DNA from 4 places in the Enterocloster lavalensis genome. Region 3 is predicted to be linked to each of the others. Evidence: predicted binding sites of a transcription regulator. Region 3 holds the regulator's gene; each other region holds the start of a gene.
The links. The regulator HrcA, encoded in region 3, represses chaperone genes, less so after heat shock. The targets are predictions, from matches to a motif close to TGTTAGCACTCNNNNNNNNNGAGTGCTAACA.
Positions count from the first base shown of each region.

Region 1 (5,301 bases), 2.6 Mb from region 3:
CCTTCTACGGCGAGCTGTCCGATGGCGAGAACAAGGCGGTATTTATCGATATCGTAACCTCCGCGGCCGAGGAGGCCGAGGAAGCGGCGGCCGAGGAGGAGGATCCGGTGACCAACGGCACCATCGAGAAGGTGGACGGGAAAACCATGACGGTGAAAACCGAGGACGGTACCTATACGTTTGACACCTCCATTGCCCAGCAGGTGACCAAGGGCGGCATCAAGGCAGGCGTGGAAGCGGAGATTACCTATTACGGAGATCCCGAGGACGAGGAAGAGCCGGCTATGGCCACCAGAATCGTGACCGAGGATGCCAGCGATTCTGCGGATGCGGATATCTACATGCTGACTGGAAAGGTGCTTCAGGTGAACAGCAACACGGTTGTTCTGGAGACTTCCGATGCGGAGAAGAGCATCTTCACATTTGTGGGCGAGGACGGTATGTTTGACAGCCTGAAGGAGGGCGATACTGCTACGGTCAGCTATGAAGGAACCCTGACCGGACGGACCATCACCGCGACCGGCTTACAGTAAATCAGAAGAGAAAATACAGAATATGGAAAAAACAATGGCCCGTCGGTTCAACGACGGGCCTATTGCATTTTCCGGCTTCCCTGCACCTGTGCGCATTCCCAGTCTGCTCCCGGCATAATTGGACAAAAAACCCCATAGGCTGTAAAAAGGATCGATATGGACGGAGATACCCTTATGATGATACCCACCGACATTTTGGCGCAAAGGCCGCGCAGAGGGCGGCTGCTGGGACGTATGACAGAGAATGCGCTGTTCTGGGCCGTGCTTGTACTTCTCGGCATCGGAGCCGTCACTTCATTTTACTATGAGCAGCAGATCACTGCCGCCGCACCGGACAAAGCCCATGAGTCCGTTTCCGCGCTGCCGGACGCCACCCGGCAGGGCCAGCGCATCCTGCGCTATCAGATGCAGAATGGGCAGCTGACGGTTTATCCGTGATGCGGCCGTTTGAAGTCCGTTTCTGAGTTCCAAATTCGCACGCACGCGAATTCAGGGAACGTCAACCTGGACCCGTCCCTGCGCGGTCTGGGCCTTCCCAATTTGCACACACGCGAATTCAGAGAACGGGCTGTCAGAGAAACAGCTCCAGAAGAAACACCAGACCGCAGGCGCCGCAGGCAACCCCGAACAGCCCGGCGCCGCGGTAGGCCAGTACCAGGGCGGCCAGGAAACCGGCCATTGCCGAGACCGGGCTGGAGGTGGCGGTGAGAATGGACGGGAAGGTCATGACCGCCAGCGTCACGTAAGGTACATAATAGAGGAAGGAACGGATGGTCCGGTTCTGGATGGGCTTTCGGATCAGCGTCAGCGGCAGTACCCGGATCAGGTAGGTGACGGCCGCCATGACAAAAATGTAGAGATATACGTTATGCTTCATGGAGTTCCTCCTTTTCTTCCGCTTCCTCCACCGGGAACAGGACAGCCCCGGCTCCGGCTACCAGCACAGTCAGGATAATGATGCGCATGCCCGTGGAGATTTGGCTGACTACCGGCAATAGGGTGAACAGCAGGCTGGCCGCCATGGACACTGCGACCAGTCCGGCCAACACCTTCTGCTTCCTGGCCGGAGGCACAATTACGGCGATAAACATGCCGTAGAGCGCCACATTCAGCGCGTTTAACACCCTGGCGGGCAGGACGTTTCCGGAAACCACGCCCAGGAACGTGCCCAGGGTCCAGCTGGGAGCGGCCACGCTGATTGCGCCGTAGGCATAGAAGGGGTTTAACATTCTGCCCGAACCGATGGAGATACCGAAGATCTCGTCCGTGACCCCATAGGCCACCAGCAGGCGGTGGAAAAAATGCATGTTTGGATCTAATTTCTGGGAAAGGGCGCAGGACATCAGGAAATACCGCAGGTTGATGATCAGCTGCGTGCACGCCATCTCCACGTAGGAGGTGCCGGCCGTGATGAGCCCCAGGGCCGCGAACTGCCCGGCGGAGGTCAGGTTGGTGATGGACATAAGCGATGCGGGGAAGGCCCCCAGCCCCACATTTCTTGCCGCGATGCCCAATGTAAAGGAAACCGCAAGATATCCCATGGCAATGGGGAGGCCGTCATGGGCGCCCTGCAGATACCAGTCTCGATTGCTCTTCATAATTTTTTATTCTCCCTGTTTTTCAAAAGTCCGCCCCTATTTTACCACCCCGAGGGGCAGGAGTGAACGGACTCTTCCCATTTTATACATTAGAAAATCTAATTGCAACATTAAAATATATAAGATCAAAAAATATACGAAAAAATTAGCACTCACCCCTTGACAGTGCTAATAAAGCGTGTTATAGTACGACTAGAACACAGATACAAGAGCACAATTCCGAATAGAGGAGGAATGAGTGATGAACATCAATAAATTTACGCAAAAATCGATGGAGGCGGTGCAGAACTGCGAGAAGCTGGCTTACGAGTACGGAAACCAGCAGATCGATCAGGAGCACCTGCTGTACGCTCTGCTCACCCTGGAGGACAGCCTGATTTTAAAGCTGGTGACCAAGATGGGGATTCAGGGCGATATGCTGAAAAATGAGGTGAAACAGGCGCTGGAGAAGCTGCCCAAGGTCAGCGGAGGCGGCCAGCTCTACATCAGCAACGACTTGAATAAGGTGCTGATCAACGCGGAGGACGAGGCCAAGTCCATGGGTGACGAGTACGTTTCCGTGGAACACCTGTTTTTGGCCCTGATCAGGCATCCCAGCCGGTCGGTTAAAAACCTGCTCAAGATGTACAACATCACCAGGGAGACATTTTTACAGGCGTTGTCCACGGTGCGCGGCAACCAGCGGGTGGTCAGCGACAATCCGGAGGCCACCTACGACACCCTGACCAAGTACGGCTACGACCTGGTGGAACGGGCGCGTGAGCAGAAGCTGGACCCGGTGATCGGCCGCGACAGCGAGATCCGAAACGTGGTCCGGATCCTTTCCCGTAAAACCAAGAACAACCCGGTACTGATCGGCGAACCCGGCGTGGGCAAAACCGCCGTGGTGGAGGGCCTGGCCCAGCGGATTGTGCGGGGCGACGTGCCGGACGGACTGAAGGACAAGAAGTTGTTTGCTCTGGACATGGGTTCTCTGGTGGCCGGAGCCAAGTACAGAGGCGAGTTTGAGGAGCGTCTGAAGGCCGTGCTGGAGGAAGTGAAGAAGAGCGACGGGCAGATTATCCTTTTCATTGACGAGCTGCATACCATTGTGGGCGCGGGTAAAACCGAGGGCTCCATGGACGCGGGAAATATGTTAAAGCCCATGCTGGCCAGAGGCGAGCTGCACTGCATCGGCGCCACCACCCTGAACGAGTACCGCAAGTATATTGAGAAGGACGCGGCGCTGGAGCGCCGGTTCCAGCCGGTGCTGGTGGATGAGCCAACGGTGGAGGACACCATTTCCATTCTCCGGGGCCTGAAGGAACGCTACGAGGTGTTTCACGGTGTGAAGATCACGGACTCCGCGCTGGTGAGCGCCGCCACCCTGTCCGACCGCTATATTACCGACCGGTTTCTGCCGGATAAGGCCATCGACCTGGTGGACGAGGCCTGTGCCATGATCAAGACCGAGCTGGACACCCTTCCGGCGGAGCTGGATGAGATGTCCCGCAAGATTATGCAGATGGAGATTGAGGAGGCCGCCCTGAAGAAGGAGACCGACCACTTAAGCCAGGACCGTCTGGCGGACCTGCAGAAAGAGCTGGCGGAGCTGCACGACGAGTTCGCGGCCCGGAAAGCCCAGTGGGAGAATGAGAAGGCCAGCGTGGACCGCCTTTCCGCTCTCCGGGAGGAGATCGAGACGGTAAACCGGCAGATTCAGGACGCCCAGCAGCGATACGACCTGAACAAGGCCGCGGAACTCCAGTACGGCAAGCTGCCCCAGCTGCAGAAGGAGCTGGCCGAGGAGGAGGAGCGGGTAAGAAACGAGGATTTGAGCCTGGTGCGCGAGAGTGTGACCGAGGACGAGATCGCGCGGATCATTTCCCGCTGGACCGGAATCCCGGTGGCTAAGCTGACTGAGAGCGAGCGCAGCAAGACGCTTCATCTGGACGATCTGCTCCACAAGCGGGTGATCGGCCAGGAGGAGGGCGTGGAAAAGGTGACCGAGGCCATTATCCGGTCCAAAGCCGGTATCAAGGATCCCACCAAGCCCATTGGCTCCTTCCTGTTTTTAGGCCCCACCGGCGTGGGCAAGACCGAGCTGGCCAAGGCCCTGGCGGAAGCGCTGTTCGACGATGAGGGCAACATGGTCCGCATCGACATGAGCGAGTACATGGAGAAGCACTCCGTGGCCCGTCTGATCGGAGCGCCTCCGGGATATGTGGGCTACGACGAGGGCGGACAGCTGACCGAGGCGGTGCGGCGCAAGCCTTACTCCGTGGTGCTGTTCGACGAGGTGGAGAAGGCTCACCCGGACGTGTTCAATGTGCTGCTCCAGGTTCTGGACGACGGGCGGATCACGGATTCCCAGGGGCGGACCGTGGACTTTAAGAACACGATCATTATCCTGACGTCCAACATCGGCTCCCAGTACCTGTTGGAGGGCATCGGCGAGGACGGCCGCATCCGGCCTGAGGCCGAGACCGCGGTGATGAACGATCTGCGGGCCCACTTCCGGCCGGAGTTCCTGAACCGTCTGGACGAGGTGATTCTGTTCAAGCCCTTAACCAGGGAGAATATCGGCGGAATCGTGGACTTGTGCGTGGCGGATCTGAACAGGCGTCTGGCGGACCGGGAATTGACCATCGAGCTGACCGCTCAGGCGAAGGAGTTCGTCATCGAGCGGGGTTATGATCCGGTGTACGGCGCGCGGCCGCTGAAGCGTTACCTTCAGAAACACGTAGAGACGCTGGCAGCCAAAATTATCCTCCAGGACGGCGTCCGTGCGGGCAACACCATTGTGATCGACGTGTCCGAACATCAAGACCGGCTGATCGCGTATGTGGAGTAATTTGTAAATATTTGGGATCCATGTAAAAAGGCGTGGGGGGCCTATCCTACGCCTTTTTTTGATAAAAAACCACTGGAATTTGCAAAAAATGAGCGAAATTGGGAATGAAGTCTTGACAATGAAAAACATAAGCGATAATAATATTGTGAACCGGATGCCAGCTGGGTCCAGGTCAGATGATTCAGCAGAGACGGAGGAAGAAAACGAACCATGGACAGTATACCGAAAGATCCGGTCATTTTATTGAGTTATATAAATACGCAGCTGAGGGATCACTATGGCACGCTTGATGAGTTTTGCCGTTCTGCCGGCGTACTGAAGGCGGAGATCGTCTCCA
Region 1 covers NZ_CP176637.1:2,455,847-2,461,147, reverse strand. Annotated here, with positions in the region: gene ACK2JC_RS10965 (ATP synthase subunit K family protein) at 1-533, shown strand, start outside; gene ACK2JC_RS10960 (hypothetical protein) at 708-971, shown strand; gene ACK2JC_RS10955 (AzlD domain-containing protein) at 1,105-1,410, opposite strand; gene ACK2JC_RS10950 (AzlC family ABC transporter permease) at 1,400-2,131, opposite strand; gene clpB (ATP-dependent chaperone ClpB) at 2,373-4,964, shown strand; gene ACK2JC_RS10940 (DUF4250 domain-containing protein) at 5,175-5,301, shown strand, end outside.
Region 1: clpB (ATP-dependent chaperone ClpB) is a predicted target of HrcA. The motif match lies at 2,275-2,305, and genes of this name have one in related genera.

Region 2 (5,301 bases), 1.2 Mb from region 3:
CGGGATACAGGTACTGATTATCCCGGGGAATCACGATATCAACAATCACGACGCGTCGGTATTTTTCGGGGATGCCAGAACTCCGGCGGAGACGGTGGATGCCCGTGAATTCTATGAGATTTACCGCGAATACGGATACGATCAGGCGTTCAGCCGGGATGAGAATTCCCTGAGCTATGCGTATGCCCTGGATGAGCGGAACTGGATGCTGATGCTGGATTCCGCCCAGTACGACCCGGTGAACCGGGTGGAGGGGCGGCTTAAGGAGAGCACACTCGCCTGGATGGACGGGATTCTGGCCCAGGCTCAGGAGCAGGGGGTGTTTGTGCTCCCCGTCGCCCACCACAATCTGCTGTACCAGAGCCGCATGTACACGACCCAATGCGCGATGGAGAACAACACAGAGGTGATCGATCTGTTTCAGAAATACCGCCTGCCCCTGTTTTTCAGCGGTCATCTGCACGTCCAGCGCATACGCAAGCACAAGGCGGAGCCGGGGGTGCCGGACGAGGATTACGGCATTCTGGAGATCGTCACGGACGCGCTCAGCATTCCGCCCTGCCAGTACGGCTTTCTGGAATGGAAGGAGGACGGCAGCCTGGAGTACGCCACCCGGGCGGTGGACGTCTCCGCCTGGGCCCGTGCCCACGGCGTGGAAAATGAGGACCTGCTGCATTTCCCGGACTGGTCCTACCAATATATTCAGAAGCTGATCAGCGACCAGATCGGAGGCGTGATCCGGAATCTGGGAGACGATATCATGAAATCCATGTCCGGGGTTTACGCCAGGGTCTACATGGATTACTACGCGGGCCGGAAGATCGATCAGAAGGCGGTGCGCTCCAGCCTGGGGTATCAGTGGTGGGAGCGGAATCTGCCGGACAGCTATCTGCTGCGGGAGATCGAGGCCATGATGGCGGACTCCGACCGGGACAACAACTATTATCTGTGGGAAGGGGAACCGTGAGGCCAAAGGCCGGGCGCTCAGGCCTTGAGGATTTCCCGGATTTTACAGCGAACCAGGTCAAAAGCCACGTCGTTCATCCCGCTGTTGGTGATGATATCCGCAAAGGCGCGCGTGGGTTCCACGTAGAGGCCGTGCATGGGTTTGACGGTGGTCAGGTACTGGTCCACGATATTTTCCACATCACGTCCACGCTCCTTGGTATCCCGCAGGATGCGCCGCAGAATCCGCTCGTCCGCATCCGCGTCCACAAACACCTTGATGTCCAGGAGATCCCGGATCCGTGAGTCGAAGAGTACCAGGATGCCTTCCAAAAGAATGACCCGTCCGGGTTCGATGCGCATGGTTTCTTTGGCGCGATTGTGACGGCTGTAGTCGTAGGTGGGGCATTCGATGGTTTTTCCGGCTTTCAAAAGCTCCAGGTGGCGCAGCAGGAGTTCGGTCTCAAAGGCATCCGGATGGTCGTAGTTGAGCAGTTTGCGCTCCTCGAAGGGCAGCTCGTCGTGGGCGCGGTAATAGTTGTCGTGGTAGATCACGGTGACCTGATCTTTGAACTCATCTTTAAGCCGGTTAGTGAAGGTGGATTTGCCGGAGCCGGTCCCCCCGGCGATGCCGATGATAACAGGCATTCTATGCTTCATTGATAAATTCCCCCGTTTCTGTGAATTGTTTGACGGTATGTCCGTTAATCAGTATACAACAGACGGGGGATTTTTGGTATAGAAGCGGGGGAGAAAAAATTTAAAAAAATTAGCACTCAACCCTTGACAGTGCTAATAATAAGTGTTATATTACAGATAGAACAAAGAAGGAAAGAAACTCACAGATGGTTTCCCTTCCGAGTTTCCAGGAAACGAGTTGGCTGAGCATAGTATGAACGATAAAGGAGCGATGAATTATGTTAATGCCGAGTATTTTTGGAGAGAACTTGTTTGATGATTTTATGGATTTCCCCTTTGGAGGAAAGAAGATCAACACCATGATGAAGACCGATATCCGGGATACGGACAGCAGTTATGAGCTGGACATCGATATGCCTGGTTTTAAGAAAGAGGACATTAAGGCCCAGCTGAAGGACGGATATCTGACCATCAGCGCTTCCACCAGCGCCAACAACGACGAGCAGGACAAGGACGGACGCTATATCCGCCGGGAACGCTATGCGGGCTCCTGCAGCAGAAGCTTCTATGTGGGCGAAGGCGTGAAGGAGGAGGACATCCGGGCGAAGTTTGAGAACGGTATCCTCAAGCTTTCCATCCCCAAGGTGGAGAACAAACCTCAGGTTGAGGAACAGAAGTACATTGCCATTGAAGGCTGACAAAGATTGATGCACTCTCCGCGGGAGGGCCGGCGCGACCAGGCGCCGGCCCTCTTTGCCTTTCCGGGGGGTTTATGGTAGAATAGACCTATCAAGGATCAGGGGAGGCCGGAGTTATGGGAATGAACTTAAAGCAGCGGATAAAGCGTGCGGCGGCGTGGGCGTTAGCGTTCACCATCGCAGTGCCTTTTGTGAGTTTTGGGGCGGCTGCGGCTGCGCAGGAGAGCGCCCGGGAGACTGGCTGGTACGCGCCCAAGGAACACGCCGGAGTCGATTTCTCCCAGATGGAGTACCGGCGGTATGAGCTGGCGGATATGGAGGCGGCCGCGGAAAAACTGGTGCAGGCTGCCGGGACCGAGGACGGGGACCAGCAGGTATTGGAGGCCTACGGGGAGCTGCTGGAGGAGGTGGACCGCATGGGCACCATGTACAGCCTGGCGGATATCGCCTACAGCCGGAATATGGACGATCAGGACGCCGCGGACGAGACGGAGTATATGCGGACCCTATATCCGCAGGGCACCGACCGGGCGGCCGCGGCGATGAAGGAGGCGCTGGACACCTCCTACGGCCCCTTGTTGGAGGAGCAGATGGGTAAGAGAAACGCCCGCTCCCTGCGGTATTATGAGGAAATGGATCCGGTGCTGCAGAAACTGGGGGAGCGGGAGCAGCAGCTGGTGCTGGAGTACGATCAGGCCTCGTCGGCGGAGTACCAGGTGAAGGCCGACGGGGAGGACTGGACGTACGAGCGCCTGGCGCAGGATTTGGAGCCCTACAGCGGCCGGTATTATGAAATTCAAAATGCGCTGGACCGGGAACGGAATAAAACCGTGGGGGAGATCTACCGCCAGCTGGTTCAGGTGCGCCGGGAGATCGCCGAGGAGTGCGGTTATGACAATTATGCGGATTATGCTTATCAGTCCGTGTACGGCCGGGATTTTACAAAGGAGGACGTGGAGCGGATCCGCGCGGATGTGAAGGAGATCATTGTGCCGTTAATCGTGGACTGCTGGTATTCCGGCGTGGATTACGAGGCGCTCTATGAGCTGGAGCCGTCGGACGCGGACGAGATTCTCGACCTGATGGAACCCTATGTGGGGCAGATGAGCGGAGAGCTGGGAGAGGCGTTTTCATATATGCGCAGGCACGGCCTGTATGACATGGAGCGGGCGAAGGAGGGAGAGAACCGCAGCGGAGGCTTTACCACCGACCTGCCGTATTATGGGGATGGCTTTATCTTCCTGACGCTGGAGGGGGATTACGACGATTACCTTGGCGTTTTCCACGAGTTCGGTCATTTTGCGTCCATTTTCGGGGATCCGGCGCCCAGCATGTTCCGGTATGGATATGTGGACGTCAGCGAAATCGACTCCCAGGGGCTGCAGATGCTGCTGATGCATTACGCGGACGAGATGTTCGGGGACGTGGGGCGCGCCGTCGAGAAGGAAGCGGTGTCGGACCTGCTGGACTCCATTATCACCGGGGCCATGATGGATGAATTCGAGACGGCGGTGTACGCGGATCCGGATATGCCGCTGGACGAGATGAACCGCCTGTTCGCGTCCATCGCGGAGGATTACGGCGGCCTGTACTTTGATTATGACGGGGAAAATTGTTACGGCTGGGACATGGTTCCGCATATTTACCACAGCCCTCTCTACTATATCAGTTACGGAACCTCGGCGTTTCCGGCGCTCCGGCTGTGGATCGAGTCCGACACGGACTGGGAGGGAACCCTGGACCGCTATATGACGCTGTCGGCTACGGGAAGCAGCGAGCCTTACCGGAAAGCGCTGCGGGAATGCGAAATTGGAGATATTTTCCAAGCAGACGCGCTGCCTGATCTGGACCGGGAGATTCGGGAACGGCTGGATCTGCCCGGGGCGGAGACGAAGCGCGAGGCAGAGAAGGGAGAAACCGGAATTGGCGCGGCTCTGGACGGAAATGAGTTGAAACCGGTGGTCATGCTGTTTTTAGGCGTGGCGGGCGCGATTGCGGTGCTGCAGCTGATGGTGCTTTGCACGGGATTTGTGATTATTTGGTTGTTGGTGAAAGATCGAAAACAGTAGACAAAAAAGAAGTGCCGGTCCGGGAGGGCGGCACTTCTTTTTTGTCCGCCAGTCATGGGCGAATTCTGACGGATGGAATCGGCTGCCGGTTTTGCCTGCGGGCCGGCGACGGGCGCGTTAGGCGGCCCGCGCCGTTTCTGCCGGAACGCAGGGGGAAACCGGATTGCGGCAATAAATCTACGGCTCGGTCCCGGCCAGAGACTCCGCGTAGTAGGCCAGCATCAGATCGACCATGCGGCCGTAGCTCTTGACGCCGTCGGTCTGGTTTTGCATCTTTAAGTAGGTGTCGTTCATGCGGGTGGAGGCCTCGGCAACCTTTCCGTCGAAATGGTTCCAGTAAGCATTATTGTAGGCCAGGTCTACCACGGCTTCCGGGGGAAGCTTTTGGTGGAGCCTTATGTAGGCATCCATGTCCGCCTTTGCCAGCGCGTTGCCGGCGTAGACCCAGCCGGTGAGGTAGCCGCTGTAGCGGAACTCCGGATCGTCGGAGCCGATGCAGGCCATGTAGCCGATGAAGTTGGCCTCGTCCTCCCGCATGAAACCCTTGAGGTGGCTCAGCTCGTGGCAGATGGTGTGTGGGATGTTGTAGCGGGGCATCTCCCGGTTATAGTTGGCCTCCACGGTAAAGGGTGAGTAGATGCCGCAGAGCTGCTGCACGGAGAGAATGCGGGACACCAGCAGGGCCTTGGGACGGGGATAAAATCCGTCCAGGTCCGGGAACAGCTCTCCCAGATGTTCCATGGCCTGCCGGCCGGAAGCGCCGTAGCGGTTTAAGCCGCTCAGGGTGGGCGCGGGGGTGGCGTTTGTCTGCCCTTCATAGGGGGACAAGGCGTCCAGGTCGTCCTTGGCGGCGCACACCTGATCCACCAGGTAGCTGCACAGGGTGTAGAGTTCTTCGGTGGAGGACTTGCGGATCGTGAGGCCGCTGCCCGCGGAAAAGGGCTTGCGGT
Region 2 covers NZ_CP176637.1:3,775,360-3,780,660, forward strand. Annotated here, with positions in the region: gene ACK2JC_RS16915 (metallophosphoesterase) at 1-967, shown strand, start outside; gene udk (uridine kinase) at 985-1,605, opposite strand; gene ACK2JC_RS16925 (Hsp20/alpha crystallin family protein) at 1,863-2,282, shown strand; gene ACK2JC_RS16930 (hypothetical protein) at 2,399-4,351, shown strand; gene ACK2JC_RS16935 (DUF3810 domain-containing protein) at 4,529-5,301, opposite strand, start outside.
Region 2: ACK2JC_RS16925 (Hsp20/alpha crystallin family protein) is a predicted target of HrcA. The motif match lies at 1,713-1,743, and genes of this name have one in related genera.

Region 3 (5,301 bases):
TTGCCACGCACTCATCGGGGTTCAGGGACTTGCTGGGCTCTTTGCCGGTCAGCTGTTTTACTTTGTCCTGAGCCGCGATCATACGGGTGGAACCGCCTACTAACAGCACCTTGCCCAGCTCGGACGCGGTGATTCCGGCGTCGCGCAGCGCATTCTGTACCGGGATGGCGGTGCGCTCCACCAGGTCGTGGGTCAGCTCGTCGAATTTCGCACGGGTCAGGTTCATATCTAAATGCTTCGGCCCCTCGGACGTAGCGGTGATGAAGGGCAGGTTGATGTTGGTGGTGGTGGCGGTGGAAACTTCCTTCTTGGCCTTCTCCGCAGCCTCTTTCAGGCGCTGCATAGCCATCTTGTCGCCGGACAGGTCCACGCCCTCGGCTTTCTTGAACTCGTCGATCATCCACTGGGTGATGCGGTTGTCGAAGTCGTCGCCGCCCAGACGGGTGTCGCCGTTGGTGGACAGAACCTCGATTACGCCGTCGCCGATCTCGATGATGGAAACGTCGAAGGTGCCGCCGCCCAGATCGTATACCATGATCTTCTGCTCTTTTTCATTGTCCAGACCGTAAGCCAGCGCAGCGGCCGTGGGCTCGTTGATGATACGCTTTACTTCCAGGCCCGCGATCTTGCCGGCGTCCTTGGTCGCCTGACGCTGGGCGTCGTTGAAGTACGCGGGAACGGTGATCACAGCCTCGGTTACCGGCTCGCCCAGATACGCCTCAGCGTCCGCTTTCAGCTTCTGTAAGATCATCGCGGAAATCTCCTGGGGGGTGTATTTCTTGCCGTCGATGTCGACCTTGTAGTCGGTTCCCATGTGGCGCTTAATGGAGGAGATGGTCTTGTCGGCGTTGGTAACGGCCTGACGCTTTGCAGGCTCGCCCACCAGTCTCTCTCCTGTCTTTGTAAAAGCTACTACGGACGGCGTTGTGCGCACGCCCTCGGCGTTGGCGATAACGGTGGGCTTTCCGCCCTCCATCACGGCTACGCAGCTGTTTGTTGTACCTAAGTCAATTCCAATTATCTTGCTCATCGTTTTTTCCTCCTGATTATTTGTCGTCTCTGATCTCTATCGTAAATGGTTCATTAATTGGCCACTTTTACCATGCTGTGACGTACCACGGTGTCGCGGTACATGTAACCCTTTAACAGTTCCTCGGCCACCACGTTCTCGCCCAGGCTCTCGTCGTCCACGTGCATCACCGCGTTGTGGAAGTTGGGGTCGAATTCCTGGCCCACGGCCTCGATGGCTTTCACGCCGGCCTCCTCCAGTGTTTTCTGGAACTGCTTATATATCTTCTCCATGCCGTCCGCAAACGGGGTGGCTTTTGCTTCTTCCGGTATGGAGGCCAACCCTCTCTCAAAGTTGTCAACCACGGGCAAAATCCGCTCGATGATGTCCCGTGCGCCCATCTCATACATGCTGGACTTTTCCTTTTCGGTCCGCTTGCGGAAGTTCTCGAATTCCGCCATCTGCCGTTTCACACGGTCGGTCAGCTCCTCGATCTTTTCATCCCGCGGATCTTTCTTTTTCTTGAAGAATCCCTTCTTCTCTTCCTTGGCGCCGCCGTTCTGATCCTCGGCCTCACCGGCGTTCTCCGGCGCGCTTCCATTTTCCGCTGCCGCGCTCTCCTGCGTCATTTCCTGACTCTGCTCTGCGGCGTTCGCTCCGTCCGCCTCATTCACTGTCTCAGGCGCTTCGTTTTCCGGTCCCCCGGCTGTCTGTTGGTTCATCTCATCCTTATTCATGTCCTCGCTGTTCACCGTCTATCACCTTTCATCCTTTTTAAACGCCCCGTCCAGTTGGTTCATGAGATTCTGCATGGTTCTGAGCACCTTCTCATAATCCATCCGCTTGGGTCCGATAATCCCGATGGTTCCGCGCAGACCGCCACCCAAATCGTAATTGGCGGTGACCACGCTGCAATCCTTCATGGACTGAACCGGAGTCTCGTCTCCGATATATACCTGAATCCCTGAATCGCCGTCCGAGTTGGCGTTTACCTCGGCCACGAACTCCTGCAGCACCTCCTGGTGCTCCAGCGTTCCGATCAGCCGGCTGGCCTTGTCGCCCTCGGAGAGCTCCGGGTACTTAAATATGTTGGTGGCGCCGCTGGTGTAAATCTGCAGGTCCTCACCGCCGGCCCGTATGGCCTCGGCCACCTCGTTGAGTACCAGCTCCACCACCTCCCGGTGGGCGCCGGCGTCAACCTTCAGCTTGCTGATCACATCCAGGTTGATCTCCTCGATGGTCAGCCCGTTTAAGCTGCTGTTGAGGAGTATGTTCAGATTCAACAGCTCCTCGTCCGTCAGGTTATCGCTGATGTCGATCATCGTGTTCTTGATAATGTTTCCTTCCACCACCACGACCACCAAAAGCTTGCGCTCCTCCATCTTGGAGAGCTGGATAAACTTCAGCTTGGTCTTATGGTAGCTGGGTCCGCTGATCATGGCCGCGTAATTGGTGTTGCTGGCCAGGACCTGGGCCATCCGCCTGAGCACCAGCTCCAGCTTGTCGACCTTCTGGACCATCATCTCCTTGAACTCCATGACCTCGTTGTCCTTTTCCAGTTCAATCTGGTCCACATAGAAACGATAGCCCTTGTCGGAGGGAATTCTCCCCGCCGACGTGTGCGGCTGGATAATGTAACCCATGTCCTCAAGATCGGACATCTCATTGCGGATCGTGGCGGAACTCAGCTTTAAATCGGAATACTTGGAAATGGTTCTGGAACCCACCGGCTCCCCCGTTTCCAGGTAAGTCTTGATGATCGCTTTTAAAATTGTGACTTTCCGGTCATCCAGTTCCATCGCCATACCTGCACCGCCTTTCCGCTTGTTATTAGCACTCAACTCTTCAGAGTGCTAACATCTACATTTCATAATATATTCCTTTTTAATTTATTTGTCAATATGCATTTCTAAAAATTTTATAACCTTTTCGCCTGCCGCCGGTATTCCCCCTGCTGTAAATAAGGCATATCCTGTAACTTTCTCCCACCATCCCCCTATATCTATGGCTTTCTCCCCCACTTTTCCATGAAAATCCACTAATTTCCAGGGTTCTTTTCCCATTTTTCACAATTTTGTAAATCCCACTTAACGACTTTTACTTGACATTTAACAATTTTGTAATATAATGTTAAATACACATATTAACTGTCGATTCATTGAGAATGCGAGGCAAACATATGCGAATTAAATCGAATAAGGTTCTTGCAGCCGTGACGCTGGCCGCCTGCATGCTGTTTACCCTTCCCGCCTACGGCGCCCAGGGCAGCGTGGTGGAGCCCCGCCCGGAGACGGTACAGTCCGCCGGGGAAAACGCAGCTGTTGGAACGAATGTCACGGTAGCAAACGAAGCTGACGCCCCGGAGGATAACGGGACACTTCATATTACCAGTACCGGTTCCGGCAAAAGCCAGGTCCGGTTCGACGAGGACGACGCGTACGTGGACGCCGGCCCCGGCGCGGTGAAAAACCAGGAACCGGACAAAAACAGCGGCGAGTCCCTGGGGACCTTCACCATCACAGGTTACTGCGGGTGCGACGCCTGTTCCGAAGGACACAACCTGACCTACTCCGGCACCACGCCCCAGCCGAATCACACGATCTCCGCGGATTTGAACCTGTTTCCGCTGGGAACCAAGCTTCTGATTGACGGCACCGTCTACACCGTGGAGGATATGGGCTCCGCTGTGAACGGCAGGAAGCTGGATATCTACTATGCGACCCACGATGAAGCGCTGGCCGCCGGCATGTACACCGCGGAGGTATTCCGGGCCGACTGATGATACCATTTTAAAATTGAATATTGTATGAAACGCTGCAGAGCAGCTGGCCTCCGGCACCGAGCCGGACGGACAGCTGCTCTGTTTTGTTTGAATGTAATGGGCCGCTGGCGCAGCCTGCGGGTAATCGTTGGGTACAAAAAACGCGGGAAACCGTCCGAAGAATTTTGGCTTTTCGGAGCCTTTTTACGGAATTTGCAAATCCGCAAATCGCGGACACAGTGTTTTGTGCTGCGGACACAACTTATGCATTTTGTAAATATTTTATATTTCTGTAATATTTTTGTCTATTTTCTTCCGGTATTTCCATTTATTTCCTTGACAGCTCCTAAAAAGTATGATAAAAATGTGGTTATTGCTCATATATTACAAAAGTGTTACATATTATGTAATAAGTTTTAAATTTCTATTCCATTTATTACATGAGCAATCAGGAGGTACTGACATGAAACTTAGAACAATGATAACAGGAGCAATCCTCACCTTAAGTCTGCTGGCCGCATCCGCCACCACGGCATTTGCCGCGGTTCCCAGAGGCCGGCTGGAAAAGGTTTCCGACTCCGCGATCACCGGCTGGGCATATAACAAAGATCTCCCCAACTCCCCCATCGATTGCACCGTGGCTGTGTTCAACAAGGCCACCGGCGAAGAAGTGTTCCGCCAGCGGGTAACCGCGGGGGAATACCGTGAAAAGCTGGAGAGCCAGGGAAAAGGCAACGGCTGCCACGGATTCACCATTCCCATGGACTGGTCCTCCCTTCCGGACGGCGAGTACCGGGTGGAAGGTTATGTGGGCGATTCGGATTTTGCCAACACCATGAACCACACCAAGGGCGATCCCCAAGCCCAGGCTCAGGCCCAGAAAACCGCGGGAAACCAGAATCTGATTCCGCTGGGTGTTTTTAAGACAACCGGTTACTGTCCCTGCCGCGCCTGTTCCGAGGGCTGGGGCCGCCATACCTGCACCGGAGCCATCGCCGCGGCCAGCCACACGGTGGCCGTGGACCCCAAGGTGATTCCCTTCGGCTCCAAACTCATGATCAACGGCGTGGTGTACACGGCCGAGGACCGCGGAGGCGGCGTCAGAGGCAACCACATCGACATTTTCTTCAACACCCACGGCGAGACGCTTCAGCACGGAACCCAGAACGCGGAAGTCTATCTGATCCCGTCTCAGGCGTAACGAACCATCCCCTACCGGTTTTGCCCGGCTCCATCGGCCGGACAGGGCCGGTTTTTCAGTTTTACAGCCAGGTAGAGCACCGCCGCGTCCCTGAATCTGCGGGGATTAAAGCCGGTTTTCCGCCCGATGCGGTCCAGGCGGTACTGCAGGGTATTCTTGTGCAGGAACAGGCGGGCGCAGGCTCCGGAGAGGGACATGTCCTCCTCAAAGTAGACGGCCAAAAGCTCCAGCTCCTCCTCCGTCAGCCCGGCCGCCGTCTTTTGCAGAAATTCCTCCCGGCTGGCCCGGGAAACCCGCGAGAGCAGAATTTCCAGCGTCAGCTGATCGTAC
Region 3 covers NZ_CP176637.1:5,018,484-5,023,784, reverse strand. Annotated here, with positions in the region: gene dnaK (molecular chaperone DnaK) at 1-1,030, opposite strand, end outside; gene grpE (nucleotide exchange factor GrpE) at 1,084-1,746, opposite strand; gene hrcA (heat-inducible transcriptional repressor HrcA) at 1,768-2,814, opposite strand; gene ACK2JC_RS22470 (hypothetical protein) at 2,899-3,072, opposite strand; gene ACK2JC_RS22465 (3D domain-containing protein) at 3,189-3,788, shown strand; gene ACK2JC_RS22460 (3D domain-containing protein) at 4,234-4,971, shown strand; gene ACK2JC_RS22455 (CdaR family transcriptional regulator) at 4,983-5,301, opposite strand, start outside.

Region 4 (5,301 bases), 2.9 Mb from region 3:
TATTCACCCGGAGCACAGGTGCTGTCCCTCCACGGTGCTGCTGGGTTACGCCAGCCTGACCGAGGACGACATCCGCCTGGGCACCGGCCTTCTGCGGGAGGCCTGGGGAGCGTGACCGGGGGAAGCGGGAAGCGGTGGATTGCAGCAATGACAGAGAGGACGGACAGATGATTCAGAAGAGACAGATTATAGCCGCGGCCGCGGGCGTGCTGCTGGGATACGGCATATGGGCAGCCGCCCAGAACTTCGGAGGAACAGCGGACGGCGGGGCCGGGAACGCGGGATATGGAAGGATGGCGGACGCCGGAGGCGGAGCCGGGGCAGCCGGAAACACGGCGGCCGGGTCTGGCGGGCTGGGCGCGGACGGAAGCGGCGTTGGCGCAGACGGAAGCGGATTAGCGGGGACGGGCCGAAGCGCGGATGGAAGCGGGGGGGCTGGAGCGGGCCGGAGCGCGGACGGAAGCGGATTAGCGGGGACAGGCCGGAGCGCAGACGGGAGCAGCGGCACGGATTTTTCCGCCCTATCCGAGGTGCCGGAATTAAACGAGCAGGAGCTGGCGGCAGTGCGGCGGCTGGCTGCGGCGGTGAAAAGCGGGAGTAAGGAGCGGATTGCTGCAGAGCTGCTGGCGGACGGCGACACGCTCAGCTGGCTTTATTATGAGACGTTTGGGGAGGAGAGGTACCGCTATGACGGGACGGAATTCAGGGCGGATCTGGCCGGAGAAGGGCTGGTGCTGACCGGCGCGGCCAGCGTTTTCTACGGAAGCTTCGGGGAAAACGGGCCGGAAGGCCGCTGCACGGCCTTGCAGGCGGTGGAGCTGGAAAAACCCCGATATGATTACTCGGAGGGAACCTGGAAGGACGGGCGCATGGACGGAGCAGGAGTCTCCGGCTACCGCTACTATCAGGGTCCGCCCCAGGGCGAAGCCGAGGAGGTCCGCAAAGAGGGACGGTTTGTGCGCGGCAAGATGGAGGGAACCATCACCTACCGGAACACCGGTTCCGACGGCGTGACGGCCACCTACACCATGGAGGTGAAGGAGGGCGTGACTCAGCCGGACGACCGCTGGATCCCGGGCCCGGAGGAGGGGATTTACCACCTGGAAGCCGACGACAATCCGGCCTACGCCTACGCCCTGACGGAGGAGGAGATGAAGCAGCCCCGGTGGGTGAACCTGCTGGTGTGGGATGTTGAGGAATGAGCGGAAAGGGCTCATTCCATCCGGCGATCGATCACAGTCCGCGCCAGCAGCCCGCTGTCTCCAACCAAAAACCCCCGTCTTTATAAAAAAGACGGGGATCATGATTTTATGAGCTGATTCAGCGGTTCGCTCCGCACTTTGCGGGTGGTAACCGAAATCTGCCGGTCTCTTCGCGGGTAAAGCATAGGTATCGTGAGGAACCGGCATTTCTTTTGCATAGAATACCATATTTTGGGGAAAATCAGATCGTATCTTCCTCGATGGTCACCTTCTCGGCGCCGGCGGTCTGGTCCGGCTCTGCGGGCTCTTCTGCGGGAGCGGGTTCTGCTGCCGGGGCCGCGGGAGCGGGCGTCTCCTCGGGAAGCGGTTTCTTCCAGGCGGGAATCCCATCGCTCTCTGTGCGGGAGTAGTCGAACAGATCGTCGTCGTCCACATAATCGTCGTCCAGGAAGCCTTCGTCCTCAAACAGCTCGGAGTCTTCCTCCTCGTCCTCATCCATCGCGTCCTCAAACTCGGAGCGCTTGTTCTTCACTGCGGTGAGTGCGATGTGGGCGGTGTCCACGGCTGCGGAGACGGCCTCGTGGGCGGTGTCGGAAATGACGGCCCCTGCGTCCTTCAGCACGTTTTTGGTGGCTTCCGCCATGTCCTTGGCAGCCAGCTTGAATTCATCCTTGCTGGCGTGAAGGGAAATATAATTGCGGTCGGTGCGGCGCGGGTCCACGGTGCGCTCCTCGCTGTCCTCGCAGGCTTCATCCTCTCCGTCCTCAAACTCACGGAAGTCCTTCTCCAGTTCACTGTGGAATGTTTTGTATCGAAGCGCGTAGGAGACGCTGGCCGCTACAGCGCCTGTGACTGCCGCGAATGCGACTAATTTTCCGAATCCCTTCTTAGCCATATTGAAAACCCCTTTCACTGTGATTCAGTCTTTATTATATTTACATTAGTATTATTGTAATACGAAAGCAGAAAAAAAGGAAGGGAATTGCAGGAAAATGTAAAAAAAAAATAAAAATCTAAGAAAATTAGCACTCAACTCTTGACAGTGCTAATAACTGGTGTTATAACATATGATGTGAGTAAATAAAGGGGTTGCACAAACCTGAAAAAGAAAAAACAGAACTGATTGCAAGGAGGAATTCATCATGAAGTTAGTACCGTTGTTTGACAAGGTAGTGTTAAAACAGTTAGTAGCGGAAGAGACCACTAAATCCGGTATCGTGCTTCCCGGAGCGGCAAAGGAGAAACCCCAGCAGGCGGAGGTAATCGCAGTTGGACCCGGCGGCGTGATCGAAGGCAAGGAAGTGACCATGCAGGTGAAGGTCGGCGACAAGGTTATCTATTCCAAGTATTCCGGCACCGAAGTGGAGATCGAGGACGACAAGTACGTGATCGTAAAGCAGAACGACATCCTGGCTGTTGTTGAATAATCCGTCAATCGTATCTGTTCAGTACCTTCACAGATACGATACGAGCAAAAATCCATTTAAAATCGACTTCATCGTTGGATTTTTGCCTGCAAGCTTAGGTTTTCATAGGGTCAGCGCAGCAAGTGCGCAGACCTGCTGAACAGTTACCGTCAATCATTCTAATAAATTTAAAATACGCGACATAGAAAACAATATTTGGAGGTAGATGAGTCATGGCAAAGAAGATTAAATATGGTGTGGACGCCCGCAAGGCGCTGGAGTCCGGTGTTAACCAGTTAGCAGATACCGTACGCGTTACCCTGGGACCGAAAGGCCGCAACGTTGTACTCGACAAGTCCTTCGGCGCTCCGCTGATCACCAACGACGGCGTTACCATTGCCAAGGAGATCGAGCTGGAAGATCCCTTTGAGAACATGGGCGCTCAGCTGATCAAGGAAGTTGCTTCCAAGACCAACGACGTTGCCGGAGACGGAACCACCACCGCTACGGTGCTGGCCCAGTCCATGGTGTGCGAGGGTATGAAGAACCTGGCTGCAGGCGCGAATCCCATCGGCCTGAGAAAGGGCATGAGAAAAGCCACCGACGCTGCGGTTGAGGCCATCAAAGAGATGAGCAAGCCCATTACCGGCAAAGAGCAGATTGCCAGAGTAGCCGCAATTTCCGCTTCCGACGACGAAGTTGGAACCATGGTAGCGGACGCGATGGAGAAGGTTTCCAAGGACGGCGTAATCACCATTGAGGAATCCAAGACCATGAAGACCGAGCTGGATATGGTGGAAGGCATGCAGTTTGACAGAGGTTACGTTTCCGCTTATATGTGCACCGACATGGATAAGATGGAAGCCAATCTGGACGATCCCTATATCCTGATCACCGACAAGAAGATTTCCAATATCCAGGAGATCCTGCCCCTGCTGGAGCAGATCGTTAAGACCGGCGCAAGACTGATGATTATCGCCGAGGACGTAGAGGGCGAGGCTCTGACCACCCTGATCGTCAACAAGCTGAGAGGCACCTTCAACGTAGTTGCGGTTAAGGCTCCGGGCTACGGCGACAGAAGAAAAGAGATGCTGCAGGATATCGCGATCCTGACCGGCGGCACCGTGATCTCCGACGAGGTTGGTCTGGATCTGAAGGAAGCCACCATGGATCAGCTGGGACGCGCAAAATCCGTTAAGGTTCAGAAGGAGAACACCATCATCGTTGACGGCTTTGGCGAGAAGAGCAACATCGACGCCAGAGTTGCCCAGATCCGCAAGCAGATCGAGGAGACCACCTCTGATTTCGACCGTGAGAAGCTGCAGGAGAGACTGGCGAAGCTGGCTGGCGGCGTTGCGGTAATCCGTGTTGGCGCTGCTACCGAGACCGAGATGAAGGAAGCCAAGCTGCGTATGGAGGACGCTCTTAATGCGACCAGAGCGGCTGTGGAAGAGGGAATTATCGCAGGCGGCGGCTCCGCTTACATCCATGCCGCAGGCAAGGTGAGCGAAGTTGTGGATAGCCTGGAAGGCGATGAGAAGACCGGCGCAAGACTGATCCTCAAGGCTCTGGAGTCTCCGTTGTTCCACATCGCAGCCAACGCAGGTCTGGAAGGCTCCGTGATTGTGAACAAAGTAAAGGAATCCCCCATCGGCACAGGATTCGACGCATACAAGGAAGAATATGTGGATATGATCGAAGCTGGCATTCTGGATCCCGCCAAGGTTACCAGAAGCGCTCTGCAGAACGCGACCAGCGTAGCTTCCACCCTGTTGACAACTGAGTCCGTAGTTGCTAATATTAAAGAAGCAGCACCTGCACCCGCAGGCGCACCGGACATGGGCGGAATGTACTAATCAGATAAAAACCATGATATCAGGGCGGCCCGGGAGCAGTAAGGCTCAACCGGGCCGCCCTTTTGTGGGTGCGCCCGGCGGCGCACGTTTCTAACCGGTGCAAGTCCGGAATCCGCCCGGTAGTGGGAAGGATATAGCCGAAGGCAAGGGTGTCCATCGTGAGGTGGAATCTGAAGGAAGCCGGATATGGGGAACATACTAACCCATGGGCAAATCTCTGGTCTGACGAACAGAAATCACATCAGGCTATGCATGAGGGTAAGACTGCCCCACAAGTTGAAGCCCAATAACTACACGGAATCATGTATGGTAAATGTGGCAGATAGATGGAGAGAAAGAAACGTGTGGTACCCGGGGAGGTCTGTACGATATGTCCTGAAAGGGATAACCATTATCGTGAGATAATGCTGAACGTACAGAAGTCAGCCGAGGTCATAGTAGCCGAGAGGCGAAGGACCGAATCAATAGGAGTCCTTAGTACAACCGGGAAAGGAGGAAAGAACATTGGGTGCAGAAAACAGAGAAAGCTGCTCGCAAAGAGATAGCGCGGAACGTGAAGGGTATGTGAGAGCGCACCGTTCTTTCCGTCGGACATGGAAGGAACGGGACAGTGCACAACCGGAGCTCTTAGAGAAGATACTGGATAAGGACAACCTGAACAGAGCTTTCAAGAGAGTAAAGGCAAACAAGGGAGCACCGGGAATCGACGGAATGACCGTGGAGGAAGCCGGAGCATACCTTCGGGAGAACCAGAAAGAGCTTATCGGGAGAATCAAAAGGGGGAAATATACTCCCGACCCGGTAAGACGAGTGGAAATCCCAAAGCCAGACGGTGGA
Region 4 covers NZ_CP176637.1:1,445,295-1,450,595, reverse strand. Annotated here, with positions in the region: gene ACK2JC_RS06350 (PLP-dependent aminotransferase family protein) at 1-115, shown strand, start outside; gene ACK2JC_RS06345 (hypothetical protein) at 168-1,202, shown strand; gene ACK2JC_RS06340 (hypothetical protein) at 1,444-2,097, opposite strand; gene groES (co-chaperone GroES) at 2,345-2,629, shown strand; gene groL (chaperonin GroEL) at 2,842-4,464, shown strand; gene ACK2JC_RS06325 (hypothetical protein) at 4,791-5,009, shown strand; gene ltrA (group II intron reverse transcriptase/maturase) at 4,969-5,301, shown strand, end outside.
Region 4: groES (co-chaperone GroES) is a predicted target of HrcA. The motif match lies at 2,223-2,253, and genes of this name have one in related genera.